3 regions of the Martinezella jaguaris genome follow, and region 1 is predicted to be linked to each of the others. Evidence: predicted binding sites of a transcription regulator. Region 1 holds the regulator's gene; each other region holds the start of a gene.
What was found. The regulator PhoB, encoded in region 1, activates phosphate uptake and scavenging genes when phosphate is short. The targets are predictions, from matches to a motif close to TGTCATNNANCTGTCAT.
Positions count from the first base shown of each region.

Region 2: the regulator PhoB is predicted to act here: its motif matches at 3,733-3,749, upstream of CCGE525_RS20065 (DUF2794 domain-containing protein).
Region 3: the regulator PhoB is predicted to act here: its motif matches at 3,951-3,967, upstream of phnF (phosphonate metabolism transcriptional regulator PhnF).

Region 1 is NZ_CP032694.1:742,813-750,225, forward strand. Features, by position in the region: gene pstA (phosphate ABC transporter permease PstA) at 1-554, shown strand, start outside; gene pstB (phosphate ABC transporter ATP-binding protein PstB) at 569-1,384, shown strand; gene phoU (phosphate signaling complex protein PhoU) at 1,436-2,149, shown strand; gene phoB (phosphate regulon transcriptional regulator PhoB) at 2,182-2,865, shown strand; gene CCGE525_RS03685 (GcrA family cell cycle regulator) at 2,951-3,475, opposite strand; gene CCGE525_RS03690 (aspartate aminotransferase family protein) at 3,902-5,101, shown strand; gene argF (ornithine carbamoyltransferase) at 5,175-6,092, shown strand; gene CCGE525_RS03700 (Hsp33 family molecular chaperone) at 6,139-7,131, shown strand; gene apaG (Co2+/Mg2+ efflux protein ApaG) at 7,249-7,413, opposite strand, start outside.
Region 2 is NZ_CP032694.1:4,111,143-4,118,555, forward strand. Features, by position in the region: gene CCGE525_RS20050 (ABC transporter permease) at 1-1,629, shown strand, start outside; gene CCGE525_RS20055 (Bax inhibitor-1/YccA family protein) at 1,871-2,614, shown strand; gene CCGE525_RS20060 (GNAT family N-acetyltransferase) at 2,737-3,294, shown strand; gene CCGE525_RS20065 (DUF2794 domain-containing protein) at 3,310-3,711, opposite strand; gene CCGE525_RS20070 (DUF1223 domain-containing protein) at 4,021-4,764, opposite strand; gene acnA (aconitate hydratase AcnA) at 5,028-7,413, opposite strand, start outside.
Region 3 is NZ_CP032697.1:58,753-66,165, reverse strand. Features, by position in the region: gene CCGE525_RS37135 (CDP-alcohol phosphatidyltransferase family protein) at 1-424, shown strand, start outside; gene CCGE525_RS37130 (class I SAM-dependent methyltransferase) at 713-1,495, shown strand; gene CCGE525_RS37125 (mandelate racemase/muconate lactonizing enzyme family protein) at 1,516-2,313, opposite strand; gene CCGE525_RS40020 (enolase-like domain-containing protein) at 2,265-2,636, opposite strand; gene phnF (phosphonate metabolism transcriptional regulator PhnF) at 3,194-3,937, opposite strand; gene CCGE525_RS37110 (ABC transporter substrate-binding protein) at 4,058-5,614, shown strand; gene CCGE525_RS37105 (ABC transporter permease) at 5,711-6,610, shown strand; gene CCGE525_RS37100 (ABC transporter ATP-binding protein) at 6,607-7,413, shown strand, end outside.

The sequences.
Region 1 (7,413 bases):
CCGATCTGATCGAGGTCAATATCAACAATCTCGCGGCGGTGCCGTCGATCGTCTACGGCCTGCTCGGCCTTTCGGTCTTCATTAATTTCATGGGCCTGCCCCGTTCTGCCTCGCTGGTCGGCGGGCTGGTGCTCAGCCTGATGACGCTGCCGATGATCATTATCGCCACGCGCTCGGCGCTGAGGGCCGTGCCGCCGTCGATCCGCAGCGCGGCCCTCGGCCTTGGTGCTTCGCGCATGCAGGTGGTGTTCCACCATGTCCTGCCGCTCGCCATGCCCGGCATTCTGACGGGCACGATCCTCGGGCTGGCGCATGCGCTTGGCGAAACCGCGCCGTTGCTCTTGATCGGCATGGTCGCCTTCGTCGCCAATTATCCGGCAGGGCCGCTCGATCCCTCGACGGCGCTGCCGGTGCAGATCTACATGTGGGCGAGCGAAGCCGAGCGCGCCTTTGTCGAAAGAACCTCCGGGGCCATTATCGTCCTGCTCTTCTTCCTCGTTGCGATGAATATCGGGGCTATCCTGCTGCGCCGTCGTTTTGAGCGGCGCTGGTGACAGGAGGCGATGGAATGAACATGATGACGGAAGCCGTGAGCGAAAAAGTACTGGCTAAGAAGATGATGACGATCCCCTATAAGATGATCGGCCAGGACGTCTCGGTCTATTATGGCGACAAGCGCGCCCTGTTCGACGTGAACCTGAACATCCGCGTCAATACGGTCACGGCGCTGATCGGTCCTTCCGGCTGCGGCAAATCCACCTTCCTGCGTTGCCTCAATCGCATGAACGATACGATCGACACCTGCCGCATCACCGGCAAGATCACGCTCGATGATCAGGATGTCTATGACAGCGCCATCGATGTTGTAGAGCTGCGCGCCCGTGTCGGCATGGTGTTCCAAAAGCCAAATCCGTTCCCGAAGTCGATCTACGAGAATGTAGCCTATGGGCCCCGTATCCACGGGCTTCACCGTTCCAAAGCCGATCTGGATCACATCGTCGAAACCAGCCTGCAGAAGGCTGGCCTTTGGGGAGAAGTGAAGGATCGGCTGTATGATGCCGGCACCAGCCTGTCCGGCGGCCAGCAGCAGCGTCTCTGCATTGCCCGCGCCGTCGCCGTCAGTCCGGAGGTCATCCTCATGGATGAGCCGTGCTCGGCACTCGATCCGATCGCCACCGCCAAAGTCGAGGAACTCATACATGAGCTGCGGGAAAACTTCACGATCGTCATCGTGACGCATTCCATGCAGCAAGCAGCCCGCGTTTCACAACGCACCGCGATGTTTCACCTCGGCCATCTGGTCGAGGAGAACGACACCGATAAGATGTTCACCAATCCCGATGATTTCCGCACGCAGGATTACATCATGGGCCGCTTTGGCTGATGATGCTCCCCGCGCGGTTCCCTTCACATCGTTCACCTTGAGGATAGCAAAATGGTCTCTACACACATTCTCTCTGCCTATGACGAAGACCTAAAATTCCTGACACGCCGCATTTCCGAAATGGGCGGCCTGGCGGAGCAGATGGTCAGCGACAGCGTCCGCGCACTGGTAAACGGCGATGCCAGCCTTGCGCAGAAGGTCATCTCCGATGACGTCATTCTGGACCACGCCGAGCGTGAGGTCGGCGACAAGGCGATCGTCACCATCGCTCGCCGCCAGCCGATGGCTGCCGACCTGCGTGAAATCATGGGTTCCATCCGCATCGCCTCCGACCTGGAGCGCGTCGGCGATCTCGGCAAGAACACCGCCAAGCGCGTCATCGCCGTGCAGGGCACCGGCGTTCCGCGTCGTCTCGCCCGCGGCATCGAACATCTCTCCGAACTGGCGCTCGTCCAGCTCAAGGAAGTACTCGATGTCTATACGACCCGTTCGCCTGACAAGGCCGTATCGATCCGCGAACGCGACGAGGAAATCGACGCCATGTACACCTCGCTCTTCCGCGAGATGCTGACCTACATGATGGAAGATCCGCGCAACATCACCACCTGCACGCATCTTCTCTTCTGCGCCAAGAACATCGAGCGCATCGGCGACCATGCCACCAACATCGCCGAGACGATCTATTACATGGCGACCGGTGCTCAGCCCGAAGGCGAGCGCCCGAAAGACGATACTGCCAATACCGTCGGTGCAGTGACGGAATAACGTAGAAGCCAAGAGAGGGAGACCAGAGGCGCATGGTTCCGAGAGTAGCTGTTGTAGAAGACGAGGAAGCGCTAAGCGTTCTGCTGCGCTATAACCTCGAGGCCGAAGGCTTCGAGGTCGACACTATCCTGAGAGGCGATGAAGCCGAGCTGCGCCTCCAGGAGCGCATCCCCGATCTTCTGATCCTCGACTGGATGCTCCCCGGCGTGTCCGGCATCGAACTCTGCCGCCGGCTGCGCATGCGGCCGGAGACGGAGCGCCTGCCGATCATCATGCTCACGGCCCGCGGCGAGGAAAGCGAGCGCGTGCGCGGCCTTTCCACCGGCGCGGACGACTATGTCGTCAAGCCGTTCTCGACGCCGGAGCTGATGGCTCGCGTCAAGGCGATGCTGCGCAGAGCCCGCCCGGAGGTTCTCTCCACGGTGTTGCGCTGTGGCGATATCGAGCTGGACCGCGAGACCCATCGCGTTCACCGCAAGAGCCGCGAAGTGCGGTTGGGGCCGACGGAATTCCGCCTGCTGGAATTCCTGATGTCCTCGCCGGGCCGCGTATTCTCGCGTTCGCAGTTGCTCGACGGTGTATGGGGACACGATATCTATGTCGACGAACGCACTGTCGATGTGCATGTCGGTCGCCTGCGCAAGGCCCTGAATTTCTCCAATATGCAGGACGTCATTCGCACCGTTCGCGGCGCGGGTTATTCCATGGAGGCCTGATCGGATCATCCGACTGGTTTTTTGCAGAGCGGCGGAAACAGAAAACGGGCCTTTCGGCCCGTTTCTTTCATTTGGCTGATGTGGTTCAGTGTGCCGCTCGGCGCCGATCATGGACCGGCTGATAAGCCAGGCGCTGATGGTAGGTGCAGTAGGGCGAAGAGTCCGGGCTGTCGTTGCCGCAGAAGTGAAAATCGTCCTTCAGCGGGTCGCCGACTGGCCACTTGCAGGTGCGTTCGGTGAGTTCCGTCAGGCCGAGACGGCGCGAGATCGGAACCACCACATTGGCGGCCGGACGATATTCGATCTCGTGGACGGTATCGATCTCGACCTCTTCCTTGAGCATTGTCGCACCCTGCTGGCGGGTAACCGTGCGGGTTGCAACGCGCGAGGCGTAATTCGGCGCGCGTGGTGCCGAGGTATTGCGTTTTGGCGCTCGAGCCGTCGTTGCCGCTCCGCCGGCCTTGGCCCGGCCCGGCAGGCTCAAGCGATGCACTTTGCCGATGACGGCATTACGACTGACACCACCGAGCTGTGCCGCGATCTGGCTGGCGCTCAAACCTTCGGACCACAGCTTCTTCAGCTTCTCGACGCGTTCGTCTGTCCAATTCATGCCCTGTCTCCGCTGTCGCGTTTCTGATGGCAGAATCCCTCACCATTGCCTCGCATTGGGTCGAGGCGTGAAACGCTTTAAAATTGTGGTGACTAGTTCCGCCGCATGCAGTCTAGTAATTGGTTTTTAACCTAGTGTGAGGCTGACTCCGTGACAAGAGTCGCGGGAATCTTGGAGAATCGATTTCGAGGTTTTCCCCAACTTGCTATAGGTGAGTGGCATTTATGCAATATAAGTTGTCAAAGACGAGCCGTCCCTCCAGAGGCGCTCTGCCGCACCTGCTAAATCGCCAGTTTTGTTGACATCGCGGTGCAAAACATCAATAGTGCCTCAGGCCGCCGCAAGGCGGCATTTTGATTTTTCTGGGCCCGTTTCACTCGAAGGAAACGATTGGCCCTAAAGGTTGTGATCGAGGAGATATGGGCCATGGCTGAAACCGCGCCGCTTTATGACACCTATGTGCGTGCTCCGCTGCGGTTCGAGCGAGGCGAAGGCGTATGGCTGATCACAGAAACCGGCGAACGCTATCTCGATTTCGCCGCCGGCGTCGCGGTGAATGCGCTCGGCCATGCGCATCCCCATCTGGTTGCAGAGCTGAAGTCGCAGGCCGACAAGGTCTGGCACCTGTCCAACCTCTATGAGGTGCCGGGCCAGGAGAAGCTGTCGAAGCGCCTGACGGAAGCCACCTTCGCCGACAAGGTGTTCTTCACCAATTCGGGCGCCGAGGCGCTGGAATGCGCCATCAAGACGGCACGGCGCTACCAGTTCGCCAAGGGTCATCCCGAGAGATACCATATCATCACCTTCGAAGGCGCTTTCCACGGCCGCACGATCGCGACGATCGCCGCCGGCGGTCAGGAGAAATATCTCGAAGGTTTCGGCCCGAAGGCGCCTGGATTCGACCAGGTACCCTTCGGCGATCTCGACGCGGTGCGTGCCGCCGTTACCAATGAGACGGCCGCCATTCTGATCGAACCTGTTCAGGGCGAGGGTGGTATCCGCCCGGCGACGAATGAGTTCTTGCGCGGGCTGCGTCAGATCTGCGACGAGCATGGTCTGCTTCTGGTCCTCGACGAAGTTCAGACCGGCGTCGGCCGCACCGGCAAGCTTTTCGCCCACGAATGGGCGGGCATTACCCCTGATATCATGGCCGTTGCCAAGGGTATCGGCGGCGGCTTTCCGCTCGGCGCCTGCCTTGCGACTGCTGAGGCCGCATCAGGCATGAAAGCCGGCACGCATGGCTCGACCTATGGCGGCAACCCGCTCGCCATGGCCGTCGGCAATGCCGTGCTGGATGTCGTGCTGGCCGATGGCTTCCTGCAGCATGTGCGCGACGTCGCATTGGTCTTCCGCCAGGGCCTCGCCTCGCTCAAGGATCGTTTTCCGGATATCATCGAGGATATCCGCGGCGAGGGGCTGTTGCTCGGCATTAAGGCTGCCATTCCGCAGGCAGAGCTGTTGCAGGCGATCCGCGCCGAGCATCTGCTGGGCGTGCCGGCCGGCGACAACGTCATCCGCCTGCTGCCGCCGCTGGTGGTGACGGCCGAGGAAGCGCGCGAAGGCATTGCTCGTATCGAACGTGCTGCAGAATCGCTGCGCGCCGCCCGCGTCAAGAAGTCGGCTTGAGTTCAACGCCTGCTGATCGGGGCGTTTTTGCCCCAACAGCGGGCGTTATCTTTTTTGGGAGTACAGGTAGGACATGGCTTCACCGAAACACTTTCTCGATCTCTCCGCCGTCGCGGCGACCGATCTGCGCAGCATCATCGACGATGCCATCGTGCGAAAGCAGGCGCTGAAGGCGGGCGCCGTCGACAAGCCTCTGGCCGGCAAGATGCTGGCGATGATCTTCGAGAAGCCGTCCACCCGCACACGCGTCTCCTTTGACGTCGGTATGCGCCAGCTCGGTGGCGAGACGCTGTTCCTGTCGGGCACGGAAATGCAGCTCGGCCGTGCTGAGACGATCGGCGATACGGCCAAGGTGCTGTCGCGCTACGTCGATGCGATCATGATCCGCACGACCGACCATTCGCGTATGCTGGAACTCGCTGAACACGCGACCGTGCCGGTTATCAACGCGCTGACCGACGATACGCATCCCTGCCAGATCATGGCCGATATCATGACCTTCGAGGAGCATCGCGGCCCGATCAAGGGCAAGACCATCGCCTGGAGCGGCGACGGCAACAACGTGCTTCATTCGCTGGTCGAAGGGGCTGCTCGTTTCGGCTATCGCATGAACATGGCCGTACCCCTTGGTTCCGAGCCGAAGGATCACTATCTGAACTGGGCCCGCAACGAGGGCGCCGAAATCATGCTCTCGCATGATGCCGACCGTGCGGTCGCCGGCGCCGATTGCGTGGTAACCGATACCTGGGTTTCCATGAATCAGGAGCACCGGGCCCGCGGTCACAACGTCTTCCAGCCCTATCAGGTCAACGCGGCTTTGATGGCACAGGCCGGCAAGGACGCGTTGTTCATGCATTGCCTGCCCGCTCATCGCGGGGAGGAAGTGACGGACGAGGTGATCGACGGTCCGCAATCCGTTGTTTTCGATGAGGCGGAAAACCGCCTTCATGCGCAAAAATCGATTCTTGCTTGGTGCCTGGGCGCGATCTGAGGACATAGAACCGCGTAGACGTCGCGGGCGCAGTAGGAGTAGAGCAATGGCGGAAAGTGCAGCCTCGCTGGGTCAATTCGATTTTGCCGGCGACGATCATGTCGTTCCCTTCCAGGTAGAGGGTCTTGATGTCCGCGGCCGTGCCGTACAGCTCGGGCCGCTACTGGACGCAATTCTCGCCCGGCATAATTATCCTGCCCCCGTTGCCCGGCTGCTGGCCGAGGCCGTGGCGCTGACTGTATTGCTCGGCACCTCGTTGAAGTTCGAGGGCAAGTTCACGGTGCAGACGAAGAGCGACGGGCCGGTCGATCTCCTGGTCGCCGATTTCTCGACGCCGGAGAACGTCCGCGCCTATGCCCGCTTCGATGACGAGGCGCTGGCCGAGGCCGTGGCCGCCGGCAAGACCGAGCCGGAACAGCTTCTCGGCAAGGGCGTCCTCGCCTTCACCATCGATCAGGGTCGCTTCAGCCAGCCCTATCAGGGGATAGTGGCGCTGGACGGCGCTTCGCTTGAGGAGATCGCCGGCACCTATTTCCGCCAGTCGGAGCAGATCCCGACGCGTGTTCGTCTGGGTGCCGCCGAATTGTTCGACCGCGACGAGGCCGGCAAGCCGCGCCATCGTTGGCGGGCGGGCGGCCTCGTCGCGCAGTTCCTGCCGGAAGCCCCGGAGCGCATGCGCCAGCCGGACCTCCACGGTGGCGACGGCGACACCAGCCTGCGGGAGCACGTCGAGGACGACGCCTGGGCGGAAGCGCGCACCTTGGTCGAGACGATCGACGCTGACGAACTGACCGACCCGCAGGTCGGCACCGAGCGTTTGCTGTACCGCCTCTTCCATGAGCGCGGTGTGCGCGTTTACGAGCCGAAGGCGGTCTTCGACCGCTGCACCTGTTCGCGCGACAAACTGAAGAGCGTATTGCAGGGGTTTTCTGCCGAGGAGATCGAGGCGAGCCACGAGAACGGCGAAATTGCCGTCACCTGCGAATTCTGCTCGACGACCTATCGCTTCGAGGTATCTGAGGTAACTGACGCTGCCTGAACCGCTCTAATGCATGTCGCGCAAAAGTGTGCAGCGGTTTTGCGAAAACGACATGCAAAAACAAGGAGCTAAAGCGTGGGAGCGAATCTGAAAGATCGCGACGAGCTTTAGGCTCGGTCAGTTCAGCGTCCGCAGCAGATTGGGCGTGTCCAGCGAAAAGGCGGGAATCTTGACGTGAAAGAGCTCCCCGTCATCCGTCTCCATCTGGTAATGGCCGAACATCATGCCCGATGGCGTGTCGAGCGGGCAGCCTGAGGAATATTCATAGGTATCGCCCGGCCG
Region 2 (7,413 bases), 1.2 Mb from region 1:
GCCCTAGTCGTGGTGATGATCTATCTCATTCAGATCAGCCTGATTGCGCTGGCCGGCATCGCCGTGGGTCTCGTCCTCGGCGCCATCGCGCCGTTGCTTGCCTCGCAGTTCATGGCCGAATTTCTGCCGATCTCGACCGCGCCGCAGCTCTACCCCGGTCCGCTGACGCTTGCGGCCCTTTTTGGCCTGCTGACAACGCTCGCCTTCGCCATCCTGCCGCTCGGCCATGCCCGCGAAGTACCGGCAACCGCACTCTTCCGGGAACAAGGTTTCGAGACCCGCCGCCTGCCGAGCTGGCCATACCTGCTCGCCGCCTGCCTGCTGATGGCGGCGCTTGCAGGGCTCGCGATCTTCACCGCCTATGACCGCTTCATCGCCGTCGTCTTCGTCGTCTCCATCGCCGCCGCCTTCGTCGTGCTGCGTGCCGTCGCCGCCCTGCTGTCGTGGCTTGCTCGCCGCAGCCCTCGCGTTCACTCTCCCGCCCTGCGATTGGCGATCGGCAACATCCATCGGCCGGGTGCGCTCACCGCCTCCGTCGTCCTCTCGCTTGGCCTTGGCCTGGCGCTCCTGGTGACCTTGACCTTAATCGACGGCAATATGCGCCAGGAGCTGACAGGACGCATGAGCGAGCAAGCGCCGAACTTCTTCTTCGTCGATATCCAGGGCTCGGAACTCGACGGCTTCCGCAAGGTCGTGCAGGCGCAAGCGCCAGAGGGCAAACTCGTCGAAGTCCCGATGCTGCGCGGTCGCATCGTCGCCTTCAATGGTCAAGACGTGACCCAGATGACGGTGCCCCCGGCCGGTCAATGGGTGTTGCGCGGCGATCGCGGCATCACCTATGCCGAAACCATCCCGGAGAACGCCGTCCTGACGGAAGGGCAATGGTGGGGCAAGGACTATAGCGGCGAGCCTCTGGTCTCCTTCTCCGACGAAGAAGGCAAGGCGCTTGGCCTGAAGCTCGGCGACGCCGTGACCGTTAACGTGCTCGGCCGCAACGTGACGGCCAAGATCGCAAGCTTCCGCAAGGTCCAATGGCAGTCGCTGTCGATCAATTTCGTCATGATCTTTTCGCCCAACACCTTCAAGGGTGCACCGCACGCGTGGCTTGCGACCCTCACCGATCCCACCGCTACGTCGGCGCAGGAAGCCGCGATCCTGAAGAAGGTCACCAACACCTATCCGACGATTACCAGCGTCCGCGTCAAGGATGCGCTCGACATCGTCAACACACTGGTCGGACAGCTTGCCGCCGCTATCCGGGCCGCTGCCTCCGTTGCGCTCATCGCATCCATACTGGTGCTTGCGGGCGCGCTCGCGGCTGGAAATCGCGCACGCACGCATGACGCGGTCGTGCTGAAGACGCTCGGCGCGACGCGGGCCATGCTGATCCGCGCCTTCAGTTACGAATATCTGATCCTGGGGGCAGCAACCGCCGTCTTCGCACTGCTGGCCGGTTCCGTGGCCGCCTGGTATATCGTCAGCCGCATCATGCACCTGCCCTCAACCTTCCTTCCCGACGTTGCCTTTTCTACCCTCATCATCGCGCTACTATTGACGGTCGGGATCGGACTCGTCGGCACCTGGCGTGTCCTCGGCCAGAAGGCAGCGCCTGTCCTGCGTGAACTCTGAGCCCGTGAAAGCCGGCGTGATTTTCGACAAGGCCTGTGCGCCCCCAGGATGCATCGAGCGTTAACCGAGCGTCCGGAAATTACCCGATATTACACCGATTTAACCCTGCCGCCGCCGCTTAGCCCTTGTGCACCCGGCTTGAAAGCCTCATATTCTCTGCAGGCATGCTGGAGCTCCGCAGCGGCGCCCGGGACCAAAGCGCCCGACACCGTACTCACATCGGAGCTTAAAAGAGGAAAACATGGCTGACTTTCGCAACTATCAAAACCGGACGCCGCAAGCAGGCGCGCAGACCGGCGCGATGATCGATGAGGGCCTTCGAGCCTACATGCTCAAGGTCTACAACCTGATGGCGCTGGGTCTGGCGATCACAGGTCTTGCTGCTTACGGCGCCTTCTCGCTCGCATTCGCTGACGGACAGCTTACGGCTTTCGGCCAAGCTATCTACGTGAGCCCGCTGAAGTGGGTCGTTATTTTCGCGCCGCTGGCGATGGTGTTCTTCCTGAGTTTCAGGATCAATCGCATGAGTGTGGCCGCCGCGACGACAACCTTCTGGGTATACGCCGCGCTGGTTGGCCTGTCGCTGTCGTCGATTTTCATCATCTACACCGGCCAGAGCATCGTGCAGGCCTTCTTCGTGACCGCTGCGTCTTTCGGCGCGCTGTCGCTTTACGGCTACACGACGAAGCGTAGCCTCTCGGCTATGGGCTCGTTCATGATGATGGGTCTCTTCGGCCTGATTATCGCCATGCTCGTCAACATCTTCCTGCAGTCTTCTGCGGTGCACTTCGCCATCAACGTTCTTGGCGTTGTGATCTTCGCAGGTCTCACCGCCTGGGATACGCAGCGGATCAAGGAAATGTACTATGAAGCCGACGACGTAGCCGTTGCTGGCCGCAAGGCGATCATGGGCGCACTGACGCTCTACCTGGACTTCATCAACCTGTTCATGTTCCTGCTGCAGTTCATGGGCGACCGCAAATAACTGCAGCGACATGATTGATCGTTCGAAAAGGCGGCTTTGGCCGCCTTTTCTGTTTGCCTTGCTCCCTCGCACACGGCTTTATATCTGCTTCTTGAAATCGCAGATCAGGCAATAAAAAGCAGATGTCCTTCCGCCTTCGCAACGCCATCCCGAGCGACCTTCCCTTCATCACCTCGATCTATCGCGACTCCGTCCTGAACGGCACGGCAAGCTATGAAATCATCCCGCCGAACGAGGAGGAGATGACAGGCCGCTTCCAGGCGATCCGCGACAAAGGCTATCCCTATATCGCCGCTGAAGACGAAGACGGAGCCTTCCTGGGCTATGCCTATGCCTCGGCCTTCCGCACGCGGCCGGCCTATCGCTGGATGGTGGAGGATTCGATCTATCTTGCGCCCGCGGCTCGCGGCCGGGGCATCGGCAAAGCGCTGCTGGCAACTCTGGTGGAAACCTGCCAGACCCTCGGCTTCCGCCAGATGATCGCCGTTATCGGCGGCGCCCACCCGGCCTCCGTCGCCCTCCACCGCGCTACAGGTTTTACAGAAACGGGCCTGCTGAAAGGCACCGGCTACAAGCACGGCCGCTGGCTGGACACGATGCTGATGCAGAAATCACTCGGCGAGGGCGCGCAGACCGACCCCGATCCATCGGTCTATCCGGGGACGTTGTTCAGCGAATAACGCGGCAGGAGGAGATCACTTCTCCACCAGCTTCAGCTGCTTATCGAAGACCTTCAGCACCTGGTTCAGGTCGTGGCCGCGCTTCAGGATCATGCCGTTGGTATTGATCACGGAAAACGAGCCCTGCTTGGCAGCGAGCTTGGGATTTTTCTCGATGCGGAAGAGCGGCAGTTCACCGGACCGTTTGAAGACCGAGAAAACCGCCTTTTCCCTCAAGTGGTCGATGGCGTAATCCCGCCACTCGCCCTCGCCGACCATGCGGCCGTAGATCCACAGGATCGCGTCCAACTCCCTGCGATGGAAGGTTACCGGCAGCGGGTCCTTGCTCTGCTTGTATTCTCTGAGATCAACGACGACGGAAGAAGTGGTGTCGACGGAACGGCTTTCGCCGTGTCGCAATTCCGGCTGATCAGTCATCAATCCCCCAGGGGTTGTGTCATGACAAGAAAGTGACAGTTTGCCTCAGCCACGCCAAATTGCAAGACCGGGGGCCACTCACAATTTCTTGCGCTCGGGGGAAAGCGTCTTTGCAGCGCCGTATTTCAGTCAAAACGACGCCCCATTTTCCGGAACTATAGACAGCTGTTTGGCGCCGCCGCGCCAAACAGCCCGGCCGGGGCGTATCGACCGAACCCCAGCCCCGAATGCGCCCTTGCCGGGCACCCCCCTCTTTTTGGCGGTAGCCAAAATAGAGGTCTTTTCGGCGCTAGCCGAAATAATGCTCGATCAGCCATCCGTGCCGATCGTCAGTACGGTCGCACCGATGATCGCCGCCGGGTCGCCCGACGGCGTCGAGGACTGCAGCAGAACCGCCAGGCCGCGCCGGCCAGCCTTGTCCATGACATTGGCAGGCAGCACAATATTCATTCCCTTGCCATCCCACATGCCAACGGTTTCAATGTCCGAAACCGCGTGCAGATAGGTGATCTGCTGGCCGTTGTTCTCGCCGGCCTTCGGAGAAACCTGCTGTTCCTTATCGAAATAGGCGACGACCACGTTGGCCCGGCCCTGGCCGGCGCCGATCTTGATCTCCAGCTCGTCACCTTTCATGGCGGCATTGACGGGAACCGTCAGGCCTTTGCCTTGGCGCTGGAAGTCGTCGATCTTCAAATTGATGGCGTCGAGATTAGCGCCGTTCAGATGGTCGCGGCCGTTGATGATCGCCTGCGGCGTATAGACCCCGCTGCGGCCGAGCGTACGGGCATAGGCATATTGCCGAGCTGTATTCTCCTTGGACCCCATCGTGTCGTTCCAGCCGAGATAGTTCCAATAGTCGACGTGATAAGCGAGCGCGACGACATCGCCCTGGCGGATCAGCTTCTCAAATGCAGCATCAGCCGGCGGACAAGAAGCACAGCCCTGAGACGTGAAAAGCTCGACGACACCCTTGATCTTGGCAAGCTCCTGCGCATGCAGCGAACTTGCCAGCGCGATGCCTGCTAGAAGTGAAACCAAAAACCGTAGGCGCATGCCCTTATACCTCTTTCTCAGACCTTGAAAGCCATGTACTGGCGCGGCCCCCGAAACCGCTCTGCGCTTCTCAGGGTATCCGTAAGGCCCTCATCAAGCCTGATAAATCTAAAACAAGAGATAATCGCTAAGCACGATGACGCAAAGTCACGAAGGGGTGAGACGAAGGCCCGGAGACGATAGCGTCGTACACATCGGCGTGAAAAACAAGACGCCGCCGGAGAGTATGCTCCGGCGGCGTGTATCAGCGGTTTTGGCACCAATTAGGCCGCGAGATCGCGCAGAACCGTCTGCAGGATGCCGCCATTGTTAACGTAGGCAACTTCATCCAGCGTGTCGATACGGCAGATGATCGGAATGTCCTTCACCGTGCCGTCGCCATAGGTAACCTTGGCGATTTTGCGCTCGCGCGGCTTGATGTTTTCCAGGCCCTCGATCGTCACTGTCTCGTCGCCCTTGAGGCCGAGGCTGGCCCAGGTCGTGCCGTCCTCGAAGACGAAGGGGATGACGCCCATGCCGACCAGGTTCGAGCGGTGGATGCGCTCGAAGGACTGGGCAACGACGGCGCGCACGCCGAGCAGGTTGGTGCCCTTGGCAGCCCAGTCGCGCGACGAGCCGTTGCCGTATTCGACGCCGGCGAAGATGACGAGCGGAACGCCTTCGGCCTTGTACTGCATGGCCGCATCATAGATCGACATCTCTTCCTTGGACGGATAGTGGATGGTGTAGCCACCTTCCTTGCCGTTCGGGCCGAGCATGTGATTGCGGATGCGGATATTGGCGAAGGTGCCGCGCATCATGACTTCATGATTGCCGCGGCGCGTGCCGTACTGGTTGAAGTCGGCAACGCCGACGCCATGGCCGATAAGGTAGGAACCGGCCGGTGAAGCAGCCTTGATCGAACCGGCCGGAGAAATGTGGTCGGTGGTGATCTTGTCGCCGAACAGACCGAGGACGCGGGCGCCCTTGATGTCGGAAACGCCAGCGCCGGTCTTGCCCATGCCGACGAAATAAGGCGGGTTCTGCACATAGGTCGAGTCGTCGTCCCAGGCATAGGTCTGGCCCGGAGGAACCTGCACGGCTTGCCAATTGGCGTCGCCCTTGAAGACGTCGGCGTACTTGGTCTCGTAGAGCTCGCGGGTGACGTATTTCAGGATGAATTCCTGCACTTGCTGTGCACTCGGCCAGATGTCCTTGAGGAAGACCGGCTTGCCATTCTGATCTTCGCCGATCGGCTCCTTGGTCAGGTCCATCTGCACCGTGCCGGCGAGCGCATAGGCGACGACGAGCGGCGGAGACGCCAGATAGTTCGCCTGGACGTCCGGCGAGATGCGGCCTTCGAAGTTGCGGTTGCCGGAGAGAACGCCGGAAACAATCAGGCCCTTGTCGTTGATCGTCTTCGAGATCGGCGCCGGCAGCGGGCCAGAATTGCCGATGCAAGTGGTGCAGCCGAAGCCGACCAGGTTGAAGCCGAGCTTATCGAGATCGGCCTGCAGGCCGGACTTGGCGAGGTACTCGCCGACAACCTGCGATCCGGGCGCCAGCGACGTCTTGACCCACGGCTTGGTCTTCAGGCCCTTGGCGACGGCGTTGCGGGCGAGCAGGCCGGCTGCGATCAGCACCGACGGGTTCGAGGTGTTGGTGCACGATGTGATGGCGGCGATCGCCACGTCACCATGGCCGAGATCGAAATCCGTGCCTTCGACGGCATAGTGGTTCGAAAGCTGGCCCGGCTTCTTGTATTCGGTGTCCATCGAAGTGGCGAAACCGGAAGCGATGTTTTCCAGCGAGATACGGCCTTCCGGACGCTTCGGGCCGGCCATGGACGGTACGACGTCGCCGAGGTCGAGTTCGAGCGTGTCGGTGAAGACGAGATCGGAACCATCGCCTTCGCGCCACATGCCCTGAGCCTTCGAATAGGCTTCGACCAGCGCGATACGATCCTTCGCACGGCCGGACATGTTGAGATAGTTCAGTGTTTCCTTGTCGACCGGGAAGAAGCCGCAGGTCGCGCCATATTCCGGACCCATATTGCCGATGGTGGCGCGGTCGGCGAGCGGCATATTGTCGAGGCCGGGGCCGAAGAATTCGACGAACTTGGAAACGACGCCCTTCTTGCGCAGCATCTGTACGACGGTCAGCACCAGGTCGGTCGCCGTGACGCCTTCCTTGAGCTTGCCGGTGAGCTTGAAGCCGATGACTTCTGGCAGCAGCATGGAGACCGGCTGGCCGAGCATCGCAGCTTCAGCTTCGATACCGCCGACGCCCCAACCGAGAACGCCGAGGCCGTTGATCATGGTCGTGTGCGAATCGGTGCCGACGCAGGTATCCGGATAAGCGATGGTTTCGCCGTCTTCTTCCTTCGTCCAGACGGTCTGGCCGAGATATTCGAGGTTCACCTGGTGACAGATGCCGGTGCCGGGGGGAACGACGCGGAAGTTCTTGAACGCCTGCTGGCCCCACTTCAGGAAACGGTAGCGCTCGCCGTTACGCTGATATTCGAGCTCGACGTTGCGGGCGAAGGCCTGCGGCGTGCCGAATTCATCGACGATGACCGAGTGGTCGATGACAAGATCGACGGGAACGAGCGGATTGATCTTTTCCGGATCGCCGCCGAGCGACACCATCGCGTCACGCATGGCGGCGAGG
Region 3 (7,413 bases), on a different replicon from region 1:
AGGTGAGGTCGGCCCATTTCTGGACTGCTTTGCCGATTTCCTAAGCAGCAGTCTTGCTCCGGCAACGATTGCGCTTTCCTTAAACGGTATCGGTGCCTGGCAGGCAATCGCCTTCACGTTTATCGTCCTCTGTGGTGTTATCCGCTTAAGTTATTTCAATGCCTTCGGAGCTACCGGCGATGGGCGAGTACAAGGACTGCCGATCGCCCACAACATTCCGCTCCTGGCGGTTTTCACGCCTTTGTACCCAATTGTCATTGGGAAGGGGTTTGGGGTTGCCTTTGAGCTTGTGACCATTGCCCTTTCGATTTTGAACATCTGCTCGTTCTATTTCCCTCGGGGCCGAGACACCGTCGTACCGCATGTGATGACAGGAGTTCTCCTGCTAATAGGCATCAACCTAGTCGCGGGGCTGCTGAGGTAATGGGGCTCTACCATGGTGACCATCAAAGTGGCGGAACGCCTCGCGGACTTAACCGACCGTTGGGCCTATGGAGGGTGCTGTGTCACAGGCCGATCCGAATAACTTAGACTCGGAGGAACAGCCTCGCACCGACCCTCAAGGGGGCAGCGGAACGCCTGCTCCCTTCCGATTCGGGACTGGGTCTTCAGTATCAACACTAGCCTAGTGATCGCAAGCTTGTCTCCAGCGGGACAGCCGCGATTGCCTTGCGAGTTGGGCTGCAAATCAGGGCAGGCAGGAGAGGAAATATTGACTCATGACTTCAAAGACGAAACTTGGTCGAGGTTCTCGGTCGCATCACGCTACTACAAAAATCGTGTGCCGCTATCTGATAATGTTATTTCATGCCTCGTCCGGTACACCGAATTGCATGCCGAGAATGCAGTCGTTGCGGATATCGGTGCCGGCACGGGACTGCTAGCATCAACCCTCGCCAACCGGGGTTTTCGTGGTTATGCCGTGGAGCCAAACGCCTCCATGAGAGCGGAAGGTGAGCGCATTCACGGACGCGATTTCTCTTTCCAGTGGGTAAACGGAACAGCGGAATGCACCGGGCTGAAGCATGAGGCTGTTGATTGGATTTGCATGGCTAACGCCTTTCATTGGGTGGACGCCAGCGAGGCTGTGGGGGAGTTTCAGCGCGTTCTGTCGCCCGGGGGATATGCCTCAGTCATCTGGGTCCTACCCGACTTCACAAACGACCCGCTGAGGACATGCATCGAGGCTAAGATCGAAGAGATGGAGCCAGGGTTAGACCGAGCCTACAGAAGAGCACTAGAAGTAATGGAGAACGTCGAAGCCTCTCTCCAGTCATCCGGATCATTGCACGATTGCATCTATATTGCATCAGATCATACTGTGCATATGGAAAAACTGCGTTACATCAACGTATTTCGAAGTGTTCAGGATATACCAAACCAGATTGGCCCAAGTCGTTGGGCACGGGTTCTTGCCGCTATAGAAGATGTAATCAGCTTAGCAGACGAAATCGCCCCACTTTACAGAACATACTCATGGACTGTCAGGAAGTGATGCAGGATATAAAGTTGCCGCTAGGCAACTTTATACTTGGCAAGGGCCAGATAATTCAACTCAATACCAAGCCCGGGTCGATCGGGCGGGCGAACCCCCCCGTTCCGGACGCGCCATGGCTGCCCCTTAATGAGATCGTCTTCCGCAAAACCGGCGAGTGATTGAGCAGGCCTGCTCAACTCCGGCCGGGAAATCCCAACGTGGCACATTGCCGCGAAGGCGATGCCGAGCTCCCACATTGACCTCAGCCAGCAACGTTTTCCCAGTGCTCTTGCCGCGGCAAGAAGCTCCAGCGTGGAGTCGATGCCGCCGAGCAGAGAAATATCTGGAACAATGGCGTCGATATTTGGATAGGGCTTTATTGCATCAAGGTTTGTGCAATGGCTCGAAAGTGGGATTCCGTAATCGGCTCGCAGGCGGTCCATTTCCGAGAGACTCGCAACCGGTTCCTCCACGTTCGATATGGATGCCGGCATAGTTTTGTCGAGAAAGTAGGTTGCGGCTTCGGAGGAGTACGTCATGTTGACATCTACCCCAATTTCGATCTTTTCCCCTAATGCCTCACGCACGGCGTGAACGGTGTCGATGTCGCATTGAAGATCGTTGCAACGGCCGATCTTGAATTCGAAGTAAGTAGCTCCGGTGAGCTCAACCGCTTCGACCGCCCACTCCGCGAGACGACCTGGCACCTCTTTTGTGCCGCAAATCTCCGGGTTTACCGGGTAGCCGTAAGCAACGAATGGGGCCTTGTCGCGTTGCAAACCACCAATCATCTCGTATATAAGGGAAGATCGGCACATTTTCCTGCAATGTCCCATGCAGCCAAATCCACCGCCGCATAGGCCAAACGCTCCATCTGATACTCTGGGAATCCGTAATCAAGGACTCCATTCAGACAACGTGAACGCATGAGACCTCTGGCGAGTGGAGGAAGCCCAATCAGTTGAGGCGCGAACTTGCTGTTAATGACATCAGCGGCCCATAAGCCGCGCGTTTCCCCAACACCCGAAATCCCAACATCGGTCTCAATCTCCACGATTGTGCGGTCGATATGGGTCCTCCGGAGCCATAAGCCCCCGTGGCTTTTGCTGATTGGCACAAGGACAGGGGTCGCTTTGACCGACGTGATTCTCAAGGGCATGGCTCCAGCTACTCGAAGGTCCCCGAGTTGCCAGCACACTCTGCAATGGTCCCCGGGCGACGGTCATATTGGTCAAGATCTTGGCAAGGCAGGATTGATGCTATTGTGCAGCCGGAATCCGACGGAGCCGTTAGCAGTAGCCGCGCCCGAACCAACGCGCCTGCGCACTCAGCTCCAGAATGAAAAAGGAAGCCTCCAAGAGGATGATCTCCGAAAAATTGAGTTCATGCTCACGATCGGAGCCAGCGATGTTGGAACTCTCCGCATCTGAATGTCCACGATTTGAGCACACTCAATACTCTCTACAGTATGACACTATGATGACGAGTGAGAGCTTATGACCGGTGGGGTGATGATTCGACCAAGCAATGGAACAGTACCGAAGATCTGGCATGAGGTCAGGCACGAAGGGCGTCTGCTCGCAGAGAACATCTCGTGCCCGCGTTTGGACAATTAACTACTGTGGTGTGCAGATCAACGGCGGGCAAAGCGGTTGCAAAGTGAAAGCGGTTCGCGAAATTACGGTCGAAGCCTTCGTAAATTGCCAGGCTGCCGCATTACCTACCTACTTCGGCACCATCGAAAACAAACTGGATGCGATCAGCGGCGTAGCAGGTAACATGGCACCATACGGGACTACCCTTCTCGTCCACTTGCACGGCTTGCTTTTCGACGATCGGTCTCGACAGGGATTGATCGAGTAGCTTTGCTTCCTCTTCTGTCGGCATCCGCGCGATTACCTTGGCAGTTCCGGGCCACAAGGATACAAATCCAAATTTCGCCATTGCGGATTCGACATCTGCCTCCGGCCCCATAGCTTCTACGAAACCCGAGAACCTGCGCTTTTCCAGGAAATTGGTGCTAAAGGCAACCGGTCGGCCATTGCTTTCTGCGATTAGCTGAACGGCCAGTACAATAGTTCCAGGAACAAGGTCGAGGCAGGAACATATCCACCTGTCAGCCGGCCTACTTTCGAAGGAGATCAGCTTTCGGCTGGGCAATTGATTGTTGGCCCGGACATTCTGAGGAAATGTAACGCGTGAGGCCATACGATATTCGAGCACATCGTTTTCGATGAATGCTCCTCGGCCGTGTTCTATCCTGATAAGTCCTTTATTCTGAAGCATCGCGAGCGCCTTGCGCGAGGTCATGCGGCTAACGCCAAAGCGCTCGGCTACTTTTGTGTCTGCGGGCAAACGCCCTTCCGCGTCAAACTCTCCGTCCAGAATTTCGCGATGCAACGTCTCCACAATCGTTTTCCAACGGGGTTGTGCTGAGGACCCGGAGGGGGATGAGCTCATAAAATTATCCTTCTGTCATGCAGTTGTCACTGACACTCGTATATACGAGTTCTCAATCGCCGGCAGAGATTACGTCGGTTGGTCGCGAATGCAAAGTCTCCTCGAACAACGGATTCGGCAATGCTTAATCGTCCCATTTCCCGACGCATGTTCAACGTCTCTCTCGGCGCTTCCGCCCTTGCGGCGATAACGCGTCCCGGTCTGGCACACGCAAACTCCACTCCCAGCAAGGGTGGTCGCCTCAGAGTCATGTTGCAGGAGACTGCATCTTCTTCTCTGCTCGATCCCACCAAGGTCGCCTCCTTCAGCGTCTACTTTGCCTATGCGGCAGTCGGAGAAAGGCTGGTAGGTGTCGACAGCCGTCTCAATCCCGTCCCAATGCTTGCCGAGAGTTGGGAGCCGGTCAACAACAAGGTCGATGGCTGGCTGTTCAAGCTGCGCCGTGGCGTGGAGTTCCACAACGGCAAGGGCCTGACCGCAAAGGACGTCATCTTCAGTCTGAACCGGCTTCGCGACCCCGTTTTGCAGTCGCCGTTGCGCGTTCTTCTCGAACACATCACCGACATCGTCGAGGAAGACACGCATACCCTCCGCTTCACACTCTCGCGCCCCGACGCTGACTTTCCCCTATTGTTGGCGCAGGATCGGTTCTATATCTTCCCGGAAGGTTTCTCGACCTTCGACAAGCCGGTGGGCACCGGCCCCTTCGTGGCGAATGGGCTGAACCCTACCAGCGTCAACGTTTATCGCCGCTATCAAAACTACTGGCAGAACGGCAAGCCTTACCTCGACGAGGTGGCATTCCAGGGCAATCAGGATCCTGTCGCACGTGTTTCTGCTCTTCTCGCCGGTGATGTCGATGCCGTGCAGACGGTCAACTTTACGCTCGCGAAGCGCATTGCGGCGACATCCGGTTTCCAGGTCGTCAATTCCCCCAGCGGCGTGCACAACGTCGTGGCCATGCTGACCGACACTCCTCCCTTCGATCGGCCGGAAGTACGCGAAGCTATGAAGTACCTCTTCGATCGCGAGCAGATGCGCGACCGCCTCTGCGCCGGGTTTGCGCAGATTGGCAATGACCACCCAATTCCACCCTTCAGTCCCTTCTACCACAGCGAGTTGCCGGTCCGCGCCTATGATCCGGATCGGGCCAAGTCCATTCTTCAGAAGGCAGGTGTGAATTTCCCGACACAGGTTCTGCATGCCTCCGACGCGGTCACGCCCGGCGTTGCGGTTGATCTGGCGCAGATTTACGCCGACGGCGCGCGCAAGGCGGGTATTTCGCTCGATCCGAAACGCGATCCGGTCACCGGCTATTGGGACAATGTCTGGCTGAAGCAGCCGCTGATGGTGGGCGGATGGGGTACGCGTTTCACACCCGACCTTATGCTGCGCGTCGCTTACCGCTCTGGTGCGAAATGGAACGAAACGCACTGGAGCCGACCGAAGGTGGACGCGATGATGGACGAGGCGGTCGCCACCACCGATGTCAACCGCCGTCGAGAACTGTACTGGGCAATCCAGGAGACGATCCATAACGATGGCGGTGCGGGCATCCCCTTGTTCTTCGACCAGCTCGACGCCATCACCAGCAAGGTGAAGGGCGTTTCGCCCTCGCCCCTTGGCTCGCTGACCGGTCCGGCCATGGCCGACCTTTGGCTGGATCCGGGCGCCTGATCTGCGATGTCCGATCACTCTCTCACCCTTGAGCAAGACGAGCGGAGGTCGCCCCTGGCGAACCTCCAATCGATTGCTCTTGAACTGGCAATCAGGTTGGCCATTCTCCTGGGCGCGGCCGCGCTGATATTCTTCGGAACGGCTCTCATTCCGGGCGACTTCGTGACGGAATTGCTCGGTCAGGACTATACGCCGGAACTGGGCGCCCAACTGCGCCATAGCCTCGGGCTGGATCGCCCGTTGCTGGAGCGCTTCACCATTTGGCTGTTTCACTTCCTGCAGGGAGAATTCGGTCAATCATTTACCAGTCGCATACCGGTCTGGGAGGTCGTTCAGCCGCGTCTTGCCAACACGCTCATGCTTGCCGCCGCCGCACTTTGCTGGTTTCCGCTCGCTTTTGCCGCTGGCGTGGCTTCGTTCCTCGCGCCACCGCAGGTCCGGCGCTGTTTCCAGCTCTTCATGCAAATTGTGCTCTGCGCACCGGAGTTTCTCATCGCCTATATTTTCATCTATGTTTTTGCCGTCCAGCTCCATCTGCTGCCGGCCGTTTCGCGACTGGCACCAGATCAGTCGCTGACCGAGCACATCCGCGTGCTCCTCCTGCCCAGCGCGTGTCTCGGGATCGGCATGATTGCCTATGTCGCTCGCATGCTGCTGTCGCTGCTGCTGATGGAAGAAAAGAAGGATTATTTCGAGTTTGCTCGCCTGCGCGGCTTTAGCCGTAGCTGGATTGCGCTCAATTATGCGGTTCCGTCTATTCTTCCTTCGATCCTCAACCTTCTGCTCATCTACTGCGCCTACCTGCTAACCGGCGTGCTGGTGATCGAGGTCGTCTTCGGGATTTCCGGGATCGGCGAGCTGGCAGTGTCATCGGTCGTTTGGCGCGATGTCCCGGTCCTGCAGTTCTGCGCCGTGTTCATAACTGCGATCTATGTGGGCATTTATTCCCTTTCCGACCTGATCGCCGGCCGTTTCAGCAAAAGAGGTGCCCTATGAAACCGACCAGCTCAGAGCAAAAAAGTGCGGCAGATGTGACGGCCAACGCTTTCGAGGTCAAAGACCTTTCAGCGGTCATTTCCAACTCGACGACAGGCGCCCGGCGTATCGAAAAGCTCTCACTGGCTTTGAAACCCGGCACGCTATCGACAATGATAGGGCCCTCAGGCGTCGGCAAGACTAGCCTCTGTCTCGCCCTCATGGGATGGATGAGACCCAACGTTCGCATTCTGGGCGGGGAGGTCCTTCTGGGTACCCAGCCATTGCTGCAGATGCAACAGCGCCAGCGGCAGTCCCTTTGGGGACGCGAGATTCTCTACGTTCCGCAATCCTCCGCGACGGCGCTCGTGGCGTCGCGCAATGTCGTCAGTCAGATCGCTGAGTTCGCGGGCGATACCGCCCAAGAGCGAAACGAGCGCCTGAGGCTTCTCCAGGCTGCCTTCGATCGGCTGGAGGTTCCAGGATTTCAGGAGGGTCGCTATCCGCATCAATATAGCGGCGGGCAATTGCAGCGCGTCTTGATCTCGTTGGTGTTCTGCGCCACGCCTCGACTGATTATTCTCGACGAGCCAACGACCGCATTGCAGCCCGACCTCAAAGCTGGCGTTATGCAGGACATAAAGGCTCGCATTGAGGAGATCGGTGCTGCAGCGCTTGTCATTTCGCACGAATTGCCATTCTTCGCCGAGTGCTCGGATCAAACAATTGATCTGAGCGGGTTTGTGGTCTCGGACAGAAAGCCGGAGCCGGTCAGTCCAACTGAGCAGCCTGCCACGGCAACGCGTCCCACATTGCAACTCGCG